3 regions of the Burkholderia sp. KL41 genome follow, and region 3 is predicted to be linked to each of the others. Evidence: predicted binding sites of a transcription regulator. Region 3 holds the regulator's gene; each other region holds the start of a gene.

Region 1 (5,037 bases), on a different replicon from region 3:
GCATCGGCGAGCGTCCCCGGCCCCGGGTAATCGCCGGCCCCGCGTGCCAGCTCCGCACGCACGCGTTCGACCAGATCGCCTTCCTCCTGGCGCACCTGCGCATACTCACGCTCCACCTGCACGAGCGCCTGCCGATGCGCGACTTCGTCGGCGAGCGGCAGCGGCCAGTCGAGCACGTCGTGCGCGATCCACAGCGCGTTGGCCGCGCAGCCGAATTCGACCGGCGGCAACTGGTCGCGATAGCGTGCGAAATAGGGCGGCTCCGGCCACGTGAATTGCAGCGCGATCGACGGCGACGCGCGCCCGGCCCATTGCGAGATGTTCTGCGCGAGCCCGGTCAGCACGAATTCGAACATCACGTGATGCTGCAGCACGGGGCTCGCCTGCACGCCGTGCAGTTCGAGCGTCGCGCCGCGTTCGTCTTCTTCATGGGTCAGGCGATATTGGCGGTTGCGCATCCGGAAGTAGCGCTGCGTGACGGATAGCGCCTCGCGGATGTCCCGCGCGGTCAGGGTCGCGTAGCCGAGAAAGCCGTGCACGGTCGGCTTCAGCAGCAGCCCGAACGCGAGCCCGATGCCCGGATCGCCGCCGATCTCGATCGCATTGAGCACGAGCCGCCCCCATTGCGACGGCGCGACGCGCGCGTCCGGTTCGGCCAGCACCGCATCGCGCAGGCCCGTGCCGGCGCGCACGGCGGCCAGGTCGACACCGCGCGCGGCCAGCGCCTGCAGCAGCAGGCGCGTGTAGGCGACCGGAATCGTCGGCCGGCGCAGCCCGAGGCGGTCCTTGGCGAGAGGGGAAGTCATGTCGTCTTGGCCGGAAATGACAAGCATTATGGCTGTTTGCCCCCTCACGTTCAAGGCGGCGCGCGCCTACGATGTCACGCATCGCTTACTGGCACGATCATCATGACGACACCCTTTCCCCACCTGCTCGCGCCGCTCGATCTCGGTTTCACGACGCTGAAGAACCGCGTCTTGATGGGCTCGATGCACACGGGCCTCGAGGACAGCCGCAAGACGCTGCCGCGGCTCGCCGAATATTTCGCCGAACGCGCGCGCGGCGGCGTGGGCCTGATCGTGACGGGCGGCTTCGCGCCGAACGTGGCCGGCTGGACCAAGCCGTTCGGCGGCACGCTGATGACGTCGGCCGCCGCGCGGCGCCATCGCGAGATCACCGGCGCCGTGCATGCGGAGGACGGCAAGATCGCGCTGCAGATCCTCCATACGGGCCGCTACGGTTATCACCCGTTCGCGGTCGCGCCGTCGAAGATCAAGTCGCCGATTTCGCCGTTCACGCCGCACGAGCTGAGCGCGCGCGGGGTCGAGCGGCAGATCCGCGCGTTTGTCCGTTGCGCGAAGCTCGCGCGTGAAGCCGGTTACGACGGCGTCGAGATCATGGGCTCCGAAGGCTACCTGATCAACCAGTTCATCTCGATGCATACGAACAAGCGCACCGACCAGTGGGGCGGGTCGTACGAGAACCGCATCCGGCTGCCGATCGAGATCATCGAACGCACACGCGAAGCGGTCGGCCGCGATTTCATCCTGATCTACCGGCTGTCGATGCTCGACCTGATTCCGGACGGCAGCGACTGGAGCGAAACCGTGCAGCTCGCGAAGGCCGTCGAGCGCGCGGGCGCGACCATCATCAACACGGGGATCGGCTGGCACGAGGCGCGCGTGCCGACGATCGCGACGTCGGTGCCGCGCGGTGCGTTCGCGTGGGTGACGAAGAAGATGAAGGGCGAGGTCGGCATTCCGCTCGTGACCACCAACCGGATCAATCGCCCCGAAGTGGCCGAGCAGATCCTCGCGGACGGCTGCGCGGACATGGTGTCGATGGCACGCCCGCTGCTCGCGGATGCCGAGTTCGTGGTCAAGGCCGCGCAGGGCCGTGCCGACGAGATCAACACCTGTATCGGCTGCAACCAGGCGTGTCTCGATCACGCGTTCAAGAACAGGATCGCGTCGTGCCTGCTGAATCCGCGTGCATGCCACGAGACGGAGCTGAAATACACGCCCGCGCCGCAGCCGAAGCGCATCGCGGTGGTGGGCGCGGGGCCGGCCGGGCTCGCGTGCTCGACCGTGCTCGCGCAGCGCGGCCATCGGGTCGACCTGTTCGACGGCGCGGCCGAGATCGGCGGCCAGTTCAACATGGCCAAGCGGATTCCGGGCAAGGAGGAGTTTCACGAAGCGCTGAGCTACTTCGGCCGCCAGGTCGAGCTGACCGGCGTGAACCTGCACCTGAACCGCCGCGTCGACGCAAGCGACCTGATCGCGGGCGGCTACGACGAAATCGTGCTCGCAACGGGCGTCGCGCCCCGCGACCCGAAGATTCCGGGGCAGGACGGGCCGAACGTGCTCAGCTACATCGACGTGCTCGCGGGCAGGCAGCCGGTCGGCCGGCGTGTCGCGGTGGTCGGCGCGGGCGGGATCGGCTTCGATGTCGCCGAGTATCTGGTGCAGGACGGCGAATCGCCGGCGCTCGATCTGGACGAGTGGAAGGCCGAGTGGGGCGTGACCGACCCGGCCGCGACGCGTGGCGGCGTGACGCGTGCGCAGGTCACGCCGCCCGCGCGTGAAGTGACGCTGCTGCAGCGCAAGGCCGCGCCGCTCGGCAAGGGGCTCGGCAAGACGACCGGCTGGATTCACCGCGCGACGCTGAAGATGAAGCTGGTGAAGATGATCGGCGGCGTGAACTACGAATTGATCGATGCGCGCGGGCTGCACGTGTCGTACGGCGAGCAGCGCACCGATCACGAGCTGATCGAAGCCGACACGATCGTGCTCTGCACGGGACAGGAGCCGCAGCGTGCGTTGCTCGCGCCGTTGCAGGCGGCCGGGCGTTCCGTGCACCTGATCGGCGGCGCGGAACTGGCCGCCGAACTCGACGCGAAGCGCGCGATCGATCAGGGTGCGCGCCTCGCGGCGCGGCTGTAACGGGACGGCCGCGCGTCGCCGCCGTCACTCCATCTCGGCGTGTTGCGTCTCGCGCTCTTCCGCTTCGAGCATCGCCTTGACGATCAGGTAAACGGCGGGCAAATCTTCGTCGTCGCGCTTCCAGTCGACGGCTTCCTCGACGTCCGCGGCGACCATCCGGCTGTCGCGCAGCCGGATGAAGGCGTCGACGACCGTCGGATCGTTGCGGTTCAGGAAGCCGGAGTTCGAGAACGCCAGCTCCTCGACATTCAGCAGCGCCTGCCAGCTCATCGTGCGGACGGCGGCCGGATGGCTGCGGCGCCGCAAGCCGAGCGCCCGCTGCGCGGGGCCGCCGACGACACGCTGAAGATCGACGACCGCCTGCCGCGCGGCGCGCTCGAAGTGGACGGGATTGAAGCCGGGTTGCTCGGGATCGAATGCGGATGACTGGAACATGGTCGCCTCACTAAAGACCGTCTCGGGGGACGGAATTCGGGTCAAATGACGCAGAAACACTGTAAATATATACAGTGATCGGCGCACTTTCAAGCCCCCGATGACAGCAGATGGCAGCCGTCCGGCAACCGGGCCGTGTCAGACCGCCGCCGCGATGGTCTCCCGCAGCCACCGATGCGCCGGATCGCGATGCACGCGCTCGTGCCACAGCATCGACATTTCATAGCCGGGCACCTCGACCGGTGCGTCCACCACACGCAGCGCAGGCACGTCGCGCACCAGTCGCTCGGGCAGCATCGCGACGAGATCGGTGCTCGCGACCGCCGACATCACGAACAGGAAGTGCGGCACGGACAGCACGACGCGCCGCACGGCACCGACCTTCGCGAGCGCTTCGTCCGTCACGCCGAAGAAGCCGCCGCCATCGGGCGACACGATCACGTGTTCGAGCGTGCCGAACCGCGCGAGCGTGGGGCGCCGCTTCAGCTTCGGATGCCCGGCGCGGCCGATGAGCACATAACGCTCGACGAACAGCGGCAGGCGCCGCATGCCGGCCGGCGACCCTTCTGTCGTATGAAAGGCGAGGTCGATGCCGTTTCGTTCGGCATCCTGCTCGATGCGCGGCGGCGCGAGTTCGACGACGGCGAGCCGCGTACCGGGCGCGGCCGAGCGCAGCGTGTGCAGCGCGGGCAGCACGATCGTCGATTCGCCGTAGTCGGTCGCGGCCACGCGCCACGTGTTCGTCGCGGTCGCCGGATCGAACGGGGTGGCAGGAACCACCGCGCGTTCGACGGCTTCGAGCGCATCGCGCAACGGCTCGCGCAGCGTTTCCGCGCGCGCGGTCGGCCGCATCCCGCGCGGCCCCGGCAACAGCAGCGGGTCGCCGAACAGGTCGCGCAGTTTTTGCAGCTGCACGCTCACCGACGGCTGCGACATGTTCAGCTTCTCGGCCGCGCGCGTGACGTTGTGCTCGGCAAGCAGCACGTCCAGCGTGACGAGCAGGTTCAGGTCGAGTCGTCTGAGATTATTCATGGCTATACCTGGAATATCAGGAATTCATTTCAAATATACCTTTGGCGGCGGCATCCTGTAGTCATTCAATCAAAGGAGTGACGAACATGAATGTGCTGATCGTTTATGCCCATCCCGAACCACGTTCGCTGAACGGCGCGCTGCGCGACTTTGCCGTCGAGCATCTCGAAGCAGCCGGCCACGCGGTGCAGGTGACGGATCTGTATGCGATGAACTGGAAGGCGGCGTTCGACGCGAACGACGTGACCGGTCGTGCGCCCGATGCGCGGTTCGATCCGTCGCTCGACTCGAAGCACGCATTCGCGACCGGCACGCAAAGTGAAGATATCGCGCGCGAGCAGGAGAAGCTGAAGTGGGCCGACGCGGTGATCCTGCAGTTTCCGTTGTGGTGGTTTTCGATGCCGGCAATCATGAAGGGCTGGGTCGAGCGTGTGTATGCGTACGGTTTTGCGTATGGCGTCGGCGAGCATTCGGAGACGCGCTGGGGCAACCGCTACGGCGAAGGGGCGCTGGCCGGCAAGCGGGCGATGCTGATCGTCACGGCAGGCGGGTGGGAATCGCACTACAGTGCGCGCGGCATCAACGGGCCGATCGACGACGTGCTGTTTCCGATCCAGCACGGGATCCT
Region 2 (5,037 bases), 1.6 Mb from region 3:
GGCAGAACAACTCCGCGTAATCGGGCAGCCAGCTGAATTCCGCAACCATGACCGTTCACCCGAACAGGCCGTGCAGGAACCAGCGCGGCGCGGCCTCGCTCGCTGCCCGCTCCTTGAACACCCAGTAGCACGCACCGGTTTCGTCCTGCGCGACGTGGTAATCGCGTGCGGCGAGCTGGCCATCGAACCACCCGGCCTCGATCCGTTCCACCGACGACATCATCCTGAGCGGCGTATGAAATACCGGCCGCTCCCCCCGCATCAACAGCGGCAGCGGCTCGTCCAGCAACCACGCGGGCCTCGGCGGCACGGCCGGCGGCCCGCCGGCCGGCTTGCCGACCTGCGCATCGAGCGGCAGCCAGCGGTTCGCGGCCTCGGGCCGGTGATCGGCGACGGGTGCCGCGCGCAGCACGTTCTCCGCGCCGAGCCGTGCGACCAGCAGCTCGAACAGCCGCGCGCGCGTCTCTTTCGTGCCGCCCGGCTCGGGGAAAAGATCGTCGGCCGGCGGCGCGACCGATTCGACGCGCGTGGCCTTCAGACGCACCGCGATCACCGCGGCCGGCAACTCGACGCGCGCGAGCCGCTCGCCGAGCAGCCGCATGAAATGCGTCTCGTCGCGCACGGGTGCGGCGAACGCGAGTTCGAGCGGCGTCGGCGGCACGGCCTGACGGCCGCGCTCGTGCTCGAGATCGAACGTCATCGCGGCCAGCGACAGCTGCCGCGCGGCCAGCCAGCCGCACAGCTGCACGACGAGCCGCCGCGCGGCGAACAGCACGGCTTCCGCGTATTCGACGCGCTCCGGCAATTCGAGCCGCACGTCGAACACCGGCGGCACCGCCATCCATGCGAGCGGCTCGACCGCATCGCCGTACGCGCGATCGAGCGCGGCCAGCAACGCGGGACCGCAGCGGCGCTGCAGCCCCGCGCGCGGCAGGTTGCGCAGGTCGGCGAGCGTGCGGCAGCCGAGGCCGTCGAACCAGCCCGCATACGGACGCGCATCGGGCAGCAGCACGCACGGCAGCCTGTCGAGCGAACGCACGAGCGACACCTGGCCGGCGACGCGGCGCCGGAGGCGTGCACGGGCCGACACGCGCGCGAGCAGCCACGCGCCACGCCCGGTCGGTGCGGCGGACAGGCGCGCCGCATAGCCGAGCGCCGCGAGCGTCGCGCGCACCTGTCGGCACAGCGACGGCAGGCCGCCGAACAGGCGCAGGCTCGGGCCGACGTCGACGATCAGCGTGGCTTCGTCGTCGAGCGCAACGCACGGCGAAAAGCGCAGCAACGCGAGCGCGACCGCGCGCAGCGCATCGGCTTCGCGCGCGGGGTCGCGTTCGACGAGCCGCGTGTGCGGCGCGAGCGTAAGCACGCCGCCGCGCTTCATGCCCGCGCGCACGCCCTGCCGGCGCGCGGGCGCATCGGCGATCAGCACGACACCCTGCTCGAGCACCGCGCAGCCTGCTTCGTCCGCTTCGTCTACGCGTTGCGCCGCGCCGTCAGACGGCGGCGGGGCGCACACGTCGAGCGGCAGGCGCGGCAGATGGATGCCGAGCAAGACGCGCATAGCGGCTCTCCACGATGGGCGACGGCAGGTCGAGCACGAGCGGCTCGCCGCGTGCGGGGCCGCGACGCTTGACGATGTCGAGCGACACGCCGCCCGGCACCGGATACAGCGCGACGCGCAGCACGGCCGGCGACGGTTGCCGCCCGGCCGACAGCGGGCGCAGCATCACGAACAGCGTGTCGCCCGTGCGCGCGGCCGCGAGATGCAGGCGCCGCAGCGCATCGGGCCGCGCATCCTGCCAGAGCAGCAGCGCGCCGCAGCACCCCGTCTTGAGCGCCTGCTCGGCAGCCCACAACGCATCGGTGCGGCTGCCGGCACGCAGCCACAGCAGCGCGTCGGACGGTACGCCGAGGCTGGCGAGCGCGGTCGCATGCGGCGCTTGAGGCGGCGCGACGAGCGCAAGCGGACGGCGCGCGCTGACGGTGCGTGCGAGCGCGGGCGCGAGCAGCCGCATCTCGCCGCAGCCCGGCTGCGCGGCCAGCAGTTCGACGAGCCCGCCGACCGGCCAGCCGCCGCCCGGCAGCTCGGCCGACAGCGGGGCGAAGCCGGTATCGATCGTGCGCGGGCCGCCGCGCGCGAGCTGGGAACCGCGCCACAGCGACGGATGAAGGGATTCGGGAGAAATGGAGGATGCGAGCATGACGCCACCCACAACTGTATGGATATACAGTATATGGCAATGCGCTCGCGTCGCACAGCACCGGCGCGAAACCGGTTTTCGTCAGAGGAGAAACGACGGGCAAGCCGGCGCGGTCGTCATGTTACGCCGCACCGGAGCGGGTGTGGCCGGACCGTGCCGCCCGAACGCGCGCCACCGCCAACCGGGCCGAATTGCCGACCCGCCGCGCCACCCCAATTCGTCGGGCTGATTCGTCGGGCCGACTTGTCGACCCGACTCGCCGGGCCGACACACCACCCCTCACGCGAACCGGCACGATGCAACACCCCGCGCCGCGCCGGCCCGCCAGCCGCCCGTCAGCCGAGCAGCAGCGCGTCGTCGTCGAGCTGCTCGTGACGCACCTTCTCGAACATCTGCAGCAGGTCCGGCACGTCGAGCCCCTTGCGCGCGTCGCCCGACACGTCGAGCACGACCTGCCCCTGGTGCAGCATCACCGTGCGGTCGCCGTAGTCGAGCGCCTGCCGCATGCTGTGCGTGACCATCATCGTCGTCAGCTTGCTCTCGGCGACGATGCGCGCGGTCAGCTCCAGCACGAACGCGGCCGTCTTCGGGTCGAGCGCGGCCGTGTGCTCGTCGAGCAGCAGGATCCGCGACGGCCGCAGCGACGCCATCAACAGGCTCACCGCCTGCCGCTGGCCGCCCGACAGCAGCCCGATCCGGTCGGTCAACCGGTTTTCCAGCCCGAGGTTCAGCAGCCGCAGCTTGTCGCGGAACAGCTCGCGCGACGGCCGGTCGAGCGCCGCGCGAAAGCCGCGCCGCGCGCCGCGCGCCATCGCGAGCGCCATGTTCTCCTCGATCGTCAGCGCCTCGCAGGTGCCGGCCATCGGATCCTGGAACACACGCGCGACGAGGTGCGCGCGATCCCACGCGGCCTTGCGCGTGACGTCCGTGCCGTCGATCGAGATGCGTCCCGCATCGACGGCCTGGTCGCCGCTGATCGCATTGAGGAAGGTCGATTTGCCGGCGCCGTTCGAGCCGATCACCGCGACGAACTGGCCGTCGGGAATCTCGAGCGACAGCCCGCGCAGCGCGCGCGTCTCGATCGGCGTGCCGGGATTGAACGTCAGTTTCAGGTCTTGTGCGGACAGCATGTCAGGCCCCTCCGTTCTTGCGCGCGAACAGCTTCTTGCGCGTTGCCGGCAGCACCAGCGCGATCGTGACGAGCGCGGCCGTCACGAGGTTCAGGTCCTGCGCCTTCAGGCCGATGAATTCGCTGTTCAGCGCAAGCGCGATGAAGAAGCGGTAGACGATCGCGCCGAGCACGACGGCGAGCGTCGTCAGCACGAGCCGGCGCGCCGGCAGCAGCGTCTCGCCGATGATCACCGCGGCCAGCCCGATCACGATCGTGCCGATCCCCATCGAGATGTCCGCGCCGCCCTGCGTCTGCGCGAACAACGCACCGGCGAGCGCGACGAGCGCGTTCGACAGCGCCATCCCGGCGAGCGTCGCGCGGCCGGTCGCGATGCCCTGCGCGCGCGCCATCCGCGGGTTCGCGCCGGTCGCGCGCATCGCGAGGCCGAGCTGCGACGAGAAGAACCAGTCGAGGCCGAGCTTCGCGACCACGACGACGATCGCGAGCAGCGCGGGGCGCAGCACGTAATCGGGCATCCAGTCGGGCTGCAGCACGGTGAAGACGGTCGGCTCGGTGATGAGCGGCACGTTCGGCCGGCCCATGATCCGCAGGTTCACCGAATAGAGCGCGATCATCATCAGGATGCTGGCGAGCAGGTCCATGATCTTCAGGCGCACGTTGAGCCAGCCGGTGATGAAGCCGGCCACCGCGCCCGCGACGATCGCGATGCAGGTCGAGCTGAACGGGTCGTAGCCGGCGGAGATCAGCGTCGCGGCGACGGCGCCGCCGAGCGGAAAGCTGCCGTCGACGGTGAGGTCGGGGAAGTTGAGGATGCGAAACGAGATCAGCACCCCGAGGGCGACGAGGCTGAAGATCAGGCCGATCTCCAGGGCGCCCAGAAACGAGAACAGAGACATGATGGGGAAATCCTGTTGCTTCCCGGCCGGACGTGTACGGCCGGGCGAAGCGAACGGGCGGCCCCGGGTGGGAGCCGCCCGTCCGGCGGTGTCGTTCAGGCCCGGATCGGGCCTGCAGGCGCGGCGGTCGGGCCGCGGCTTACTTGATGACCGTCTTCGCGTCCTTGAGCAGATCCGGCGCGAGCGTCACGCCCTGCTTCGCGGCCGCGCCCGTGTTCGCGAACAGCTCGAGGTTGCTGCTCGTTTCCGACGCGATCGCGCCCGGCTTCTCGCCCTTCAGGATGCGCGCGACGACCTTGCCCGTCTGGCGGCCGAGGTCGCCGTAGTTGATGCCGAGCGCCGCGATGCCGCCGCGCTTCACGCTGTCGGTGTCGCCGGCGACGAGCGGGATCTTCGCTTCGTTCGCGACCTTCACGAGCGCTTCGTACGCGGACACGACGTTGTTGTCGGTGTTCGTGTAGATCACGTCGACCTTGCCGATCAGGCTTTTCGCCGCCGGGCCGATGTCGACGGTGCGCGGCGCGGCCGCTTCCTTCAGCGTCATCCCCTGCTTCGCGAGGATTTCCTTCAACGCCTTCACGACGACGACCGAATTCGCCTCGCCCGGGTTATAGACCATGCCGACCGTCTTCGCGTTGGGCACGACGCGCCTGATCAGCGCGACCTGGCGATCGAGCGGCAGCTTGTCGGACACGCCCGTCACGTTGGTGCCCGACGGGCCCCAGCCCTTCACGAGCTGCGCGGCGACCGGATCGGTCACGCCCGAATAGACGACCGGCACGCTCTTCGTCGATGCAACCACCGCCTG
Region 3 (5,037 bases):
CGCAAGGCACTGCGCTGCGGCGCCAATCTCGCGATGGACCTGAAGGCCGAGACGCATTTGCTGTCGGTCGTCGACATGCGCTCGAGCATTGCACAGAGCGCGGGCTTGCTGACCGACGTCGCGTGCGGCCGGTTCGAGGAAACCGCGCGTGAAATCCTGCAGGAAGGGGTGAACTGGCTGCGCGAGCGCGGCGTGCAGGCCGAAGGCCATTTCGCATTCGGCTATCCGATCGACGAAATCGCGAATCTCGCGACGGAACTGAACGCCGATCTCGTCGTCGTCGGCCACCGATGCCGCAGCGGGCTGTCGAGGTGGTGGATGGGCTCGGGCAACACGCAACTGCTCGATCGCGTGAACTGCAGCATTCTGGTTGCGTGTTCGTCGGCGCAAGAGCAGAAGGCCGAAATCGCACGCGAGCGTGAAGCGGCCACGGCGAACGGCAAATGATCCAATGATTCGATGACTGCGCGGCTGGCGAACCGTGCCGGTCGGGCAGTCATGCCGCCTCAGTGGCTCGGGCGCTAACCCCGAGCCAGTCAAGTCCCTGTCGAGCCCTGTCAAGCGTGCAGGTCGATTGCGGACAACTTCCACGAGAACAGGCCGAAGCGGTGGAATATCGCCGCATAGCGCGTGCCGTCGGCACTGCGCTGGTAGGTCACGACGAATTCATCGATATTCCGGTAGCCGGCGCTGGTTTGCTGCTGATGCGGCGAATGCGCTGCATCGACCTGGCTGGCCGGCGCGGCAGCAGCAGGGGGCGGCGATGATGCGGCTGCCGCGTTGCTGCCCGGAGCGGCTGCGCTTGCCGAAGCCTGATTGGGTGCCGGTGCGGCCGGCGTGTTGCCCGGTGCATCGCTGCCTGATGGCAGATTCGACAAGTCAGGTGGACGCTCCCCCGGATTGCCACGCGGTGGCAATCCGCTCATCAGCGCGGCCACGCCCTCCGGGGTCGCGTATGCATCGACCAGCGGGCCGATCAATGCCGACCCGATCAGTGCACCGAGCACCGCGAACGGATTGCCCTTCTTCACCGCGTCGATCCGGCGCATCAACTCTTCCGTGACCTGCTGCTTCAGGCTGATGCGCAGCGACGGAAAATCGACATATTCACTGATGGCCTGCGCATCGCGCGCATCGATCGCCGTTTTCAGGCGGCCGAGCGCGACGTACGGCGACGCGTAGGCATAGCCGATCGCCGCAACGGCGGCGATGGCCAGCACGATGATCAGCAGGGGTTTGAGCCGCCATGCGCGGCCCGAAGATCCGGTCACGTTGCCTCCGGTGCGGGGATGTTCCGCAATCAGAGACCGCCAGGCGTTGCCGATCGTTCCTCTGCAATGCAGCGATCGATCATCCGGCACACGGCATCGATCGTGCCGACCATGATCAGGCGTGAACGACCGTGATAGACGCGCACCGGCGCGCGACGCGCGGGTTCCGCGTGATTCAGGCCGGCGTTCAGCGATACCCGCGCGAAAGCGGGGAGCGCAGACGGCAGCAGGGACGCCTGCCGTTCGACTGCGACTTCTTCTTGCACAGGCGCCGCCACGGACAGCGGTGCGCAGGGCGTGCGGCCGCGCAGGTGACGCAGGCGACCGAATTGACGGAAAGGCAGCAGGCGGGCAAGGCGTTCCATGATGTTCTCCTCAGCGAGACGGAATGTCAGAGTTCGCCCGAGCGGATCAGCCCGACGGCGATGCCTTCCAGCGCGAATTCCGCGCTGCCGGCCTTGACGAAGATGTTTTCGTAATCCGGGTTCTCCGCGATCAGCTCGAGACCGCCCGGCCGGCGCATCAGGCGCTTGACCGTGACGTCGTCGCCGAGACGCGCGACGATGATCTGGCCGTCCTTCGCTTCCGTGCGCTTCTGCACGGCGAGCAGGTCGCCATCGAGGATGCCGGCGTCGCGCATCGACAGGCCGCGCACCTTCAGCAGGTAGTCGGGCTTGCTGGTGAACAGCGCGGGATCGCACGCGTAATGCTGCGAGATGTGCTCCTGCGCGAGGATCGGGCTACCGGCTGCCACACGGCCGACGAGCGGCAGCGACAGCTGCATCAGGCCGGCGTGCGGGAGCGTGAACTGGTGCGGGGCATCGTCGATGCCGAGCAGGCGGATGCCGCGCGACGCGCCGGCGGCCAGCTCGATCACACCCTTGCGCGCCAGCGCGCGCAGGTGCTCTTCGGCCGCATTCGGCGAGCTGAAGCCCAGTTCGGCCGCGATCTCGGCACGGGTGGGCGGGAATCCGGAGCGCTCGATCGCGCGACGGATCAAGTCGAACACTTGTTGCTGACGGGCGGTGAGTTTGGTCATGGCTCAACTGTATGGATAGACAGTGAGCTGTATTTTTATACAGTAGTTCGCGAATTTCAAGTGTTACGTGAGGTTCGACGCGATCACGCCGGTTCCGGCGTGATTTTGCGACGTCCGGACGCCGGTTTATCTGCCGCAACCGTCCATCCCGTCTGCGTTAGCACTTTTGAGTATTAAAAAATGAGGAACGATTATTTTTAATCATGTAACCCGTTCGCTAGACTGGCCCGACATCGCAATACCGACAACACTGGAGAACCAAGGATGGGCAAGCGCAATACGGGGCTGGTGGGCGGAGTGGGCCGCCTGATCGCAACACTCGCGCTGGGCGCGGCGGCGGCGCTGGGCGTCGCGACGCACGCGCAGGCCGATACGACCTTCCTGAACGTGTCGTACGACCCGACGCGCGAGCTGTATCAGGACTTCAACCAGGCGTTCGGCAAGGAGTGGAAGGCGAAGACGGGCGAGACCGTCAACTTCAAGCAGTCGCACGGCGGTTCGGGCGCGCAGGCGCGCTCGGTGCTCGACGGCCTGCAGGCCGACGTCGTCACGCTGGCGCTGGCGTACGACATCGACGCGCTCGCGAACAAGGGCCTCGTCAACAAGGATTGGCAGAAGCGCCTGCCCGACAACGCGTCGCCGTATACGTCGACGATCGTGTTCCTGGTGCGCAAGGGCAACCCGAAGGGGATCAAGGACTGGGACGACCTGACCAAGCCGGGCATCTCGATCGTCACGCCGAACCCGAAGACGTCGGGCGGCGCACGCTGGAACTACCTGGCCGCATGGGCGTACGCGCAGCACAAGCCGGGCGGCAACGAGCAGACGGCGAAGGAATTCGTCACGAAGCTCTACAAGAACGCGGGCGTGCTCGATTCGGGCGCACGCGGCGCGACCACGAGCTTCGTGCAGCGCGGGATCGGCGACGTGCTGATCGCATGGGAAAACGAGGCGTTCCTGTCGGTCAAGGAATTCGGTACCGACAAGTTCGAGATCGTCGTGCCGTCGGTGAGCATCCTGGCCGAGCCGCCCGTCGCGGTGGTCGACAAGGTGGTCGACAAGAAGGGCACGCGCAAGCTGGCCGAGGCGTACCTGAACTTCCTGTACAGCCCGCAGGGCCAGGAGATCGCGGCACGCAACTACTACCGGCCGCGTTCGAAGAACGTGCCGGCGGAGCTGACCAAGCAGTTCCCGAAGCTGAAGCTGTACACGGTCGACGATACCTTCGGCGGCTGGACGAATGCGCAGAAGACGCATTTCGCGGACGGCGGCGTGTTCGATTCGATCTACAAGCCGCAGTAACACCATAACGACAGCGGCGCGCCACGACAGCGCGCCGCACCCTCGGCGGGCCGCCGGCGCAAAGCATCGCGCCGGCGTTTGCGTCGGACCCATGAGCAGCATCGACCCAGCAAGAGCATCCGATGACGACGTACACCTTTCGCAAGCCGAGCGCGCTGCCCGGTTTCGGCGTGACGCTAGGCATCACGGTGGCCTATTTGAGCCTCGTGGTGCTGATACCGCTCGCCGCCACGTTCCTGAAGACCGCGACGCTGTCGTGGGACCAATTCGTCACCGCCGTCGCGTCGCCGCGCGTGCTCGCGTCGTACCGGCTGACGTTCACGTCCGCACTCGGCGGCGCGCTGATCAACGCCGTGTTCGGCTTCCTCGTCGCGTGGGTGCTCGTGCGCTACACGTTCCCGTTCAAGCGCCTCGTCGATGCGATCGTCGACCTGCCGTTCGCGCTGCCGACGTCGGTTGCCGGCATCTCGCTCGCGGCCGTCTACGCGACCAACGGCTGGGTCGGCCAGTATCTCGCGCCGCTCGGCATCAAGATCGCGTTCACGCCGGCCGGTGTGCTGGTCGCGCTGACCTTCATCGGGTTGCCGTTCGTCGTGCGCACCGTGCAGCCGGTGCTCGAGGATTTCGAGCGTGAGCAGGAGGAGGCGGCCGCGTGCCTGGGTGCGTCGCGCTGGCTGACGTTCCGCCGCGTCGTGCTGCCGGCCGTGCTGCCGGCGCTCCTCACCGGGTTCGCGCTCGCGTTCGCGCGCGCGCTCGGCGAATACGGCTCGGTGATCTTCATCGCCGGCAACGTGCCGATGAAATCCGAGATCACGTCGCTGCTCATCATCACGAAGCTCGAGCAGTACGACTACGCGGGCGCGACCGCGCTGGCGGTCGTGATGCTGGTCGTGTCGTTCCTGATGCTGCTGCTGATCAACACGCTGCAGTGGTATCTGCAGCGCCGCACGAGCAAGGGCGCGAGCGGTCCCGCGCCTGCGACCGTCACCGCCGCCGCAGCAGGAGGCCAGCAATGAGCCAGGAGGCCACCGTCGTGCTGAAAACCCCGTCTTCGGCCGCGCAAGGGCGCGCCGCGAAGCGGCTCGACCCCGTCAGCGAGTCGCGCGTCGTGCGCTGGCTGCTCACGGGCATCGCGCTGGCGTTCCTTGCGTTCTTCCTCGTCGTGCCGCTCGCCGCGGTGTTCGTCGAGGCGCTGAGAAAAGGCGTCGGCTTCTATCTCGAATCGCTGGCCGATCCCGACGCGTGGTCGGCGATCAAGCTGACGCTGACCGTCGCCGTGATCGCCGTACCGCTGAACCTCGTGTTCGGCGTGTGCGCGTCGTGGGCGATCGCGAAATTCGAATTCCGCGGCAAGGCGCTGCTGACGACGCTGATCGACCTGCCGTTCTCGGTGTCGCCGGTGATCTCGGGTCTCGTGTACGTGCT

What was found. Region 3 encodes LexA, which represses DNA repair genes until DNA is damaged. Its sites were predicted from a motif close to ACTGTATNNNNATACAGT; they were not measured.
Region 1: the regulator LexA is predicted to act here: its motif matches at 3,436-3,453, upstream of PQB87_RS29735 (DUF2471 family protein).
Region 2: the regulator LexA is predicted to act here: its motif matches at 2,215-2,232, upstream of imuA (translesion DNA synthesis-associated protein ImuA).

The regions. Positions count from the first base shown of each region.
Region 1 covers NZ_CM174447.1:2,771,986-2,777,022, reverse strand. The annotation lists gene PQB87_RS29745 (AraC family transcriptional regulator) at 1-833, opposite strand, end outside; gene PQB87_RS29740 (oxidoreductase) at 909-2,942, shown strand; gene PQB87_RS29735 (DUF2471 family protein) at 2,967-3,377, opposite strand; gene PQB87_RS29730 (LysR family transcriptional regulator) at 3,516-4,409, opposite strand; gene PQB87_RS29725 (NAD(P)H-dependent oxidoreductase) at 4,496-5,037, shown strand, end outside.
Region 2 covers NZ_CM174446.1:3,379,228-3,384,264, forward strand. The annotation lists gene PQB87_RS15870 (error-prone DNA polymerase) at 1-49, opposite strand, end outside; gene PQB87_RS15875 (Y-family DNA polymerase) at 56-1,561, opposite strand; gene imuA (translesion DNA synthesis-associated protein ImuA) at 1,494-2,201, opposite strand; gene PQB87_RS15885 (ABC transporter ATP-binding protein) at 2,537-3,331, opposite strand; gene PQB87_RS15890 (ABC transporter permease) at 3,333-4,229, opposite strand; gene PQB87_RS15895 (ABC transporter substrate-binding protein) at 4,369-5,037, opposite strand, start outside.
Region 3 covers NZ_CM174446.1:1,816,963-1,821,999, forward strand. The annotation lists gene PQB87_RS08530 (universal stress protein) at 1-447, shown strand, start outside; gene PQB87_RS08535 (DUF2939 domain-containing protein) at 558-1,271, opposite strand; gene PQB87_RS08540 (hypothetical protein) at 1,301-1,636, opposite strand; gene lexA (transcriptional repressor LexA) at 1,663-2,310, opposite strand; gene PQB87_RS08550 (sulfate ABC transporter substrate-binding protein) at 2,575-3,612, shown strand; gene cysT (sulfate ABC transporter permease subunit CysT) at 3,735-4,628, shown strand; gene cysW (sulfate ABC transporter permease subunit CysW) at 4,625-5,037, shown strand, end outside.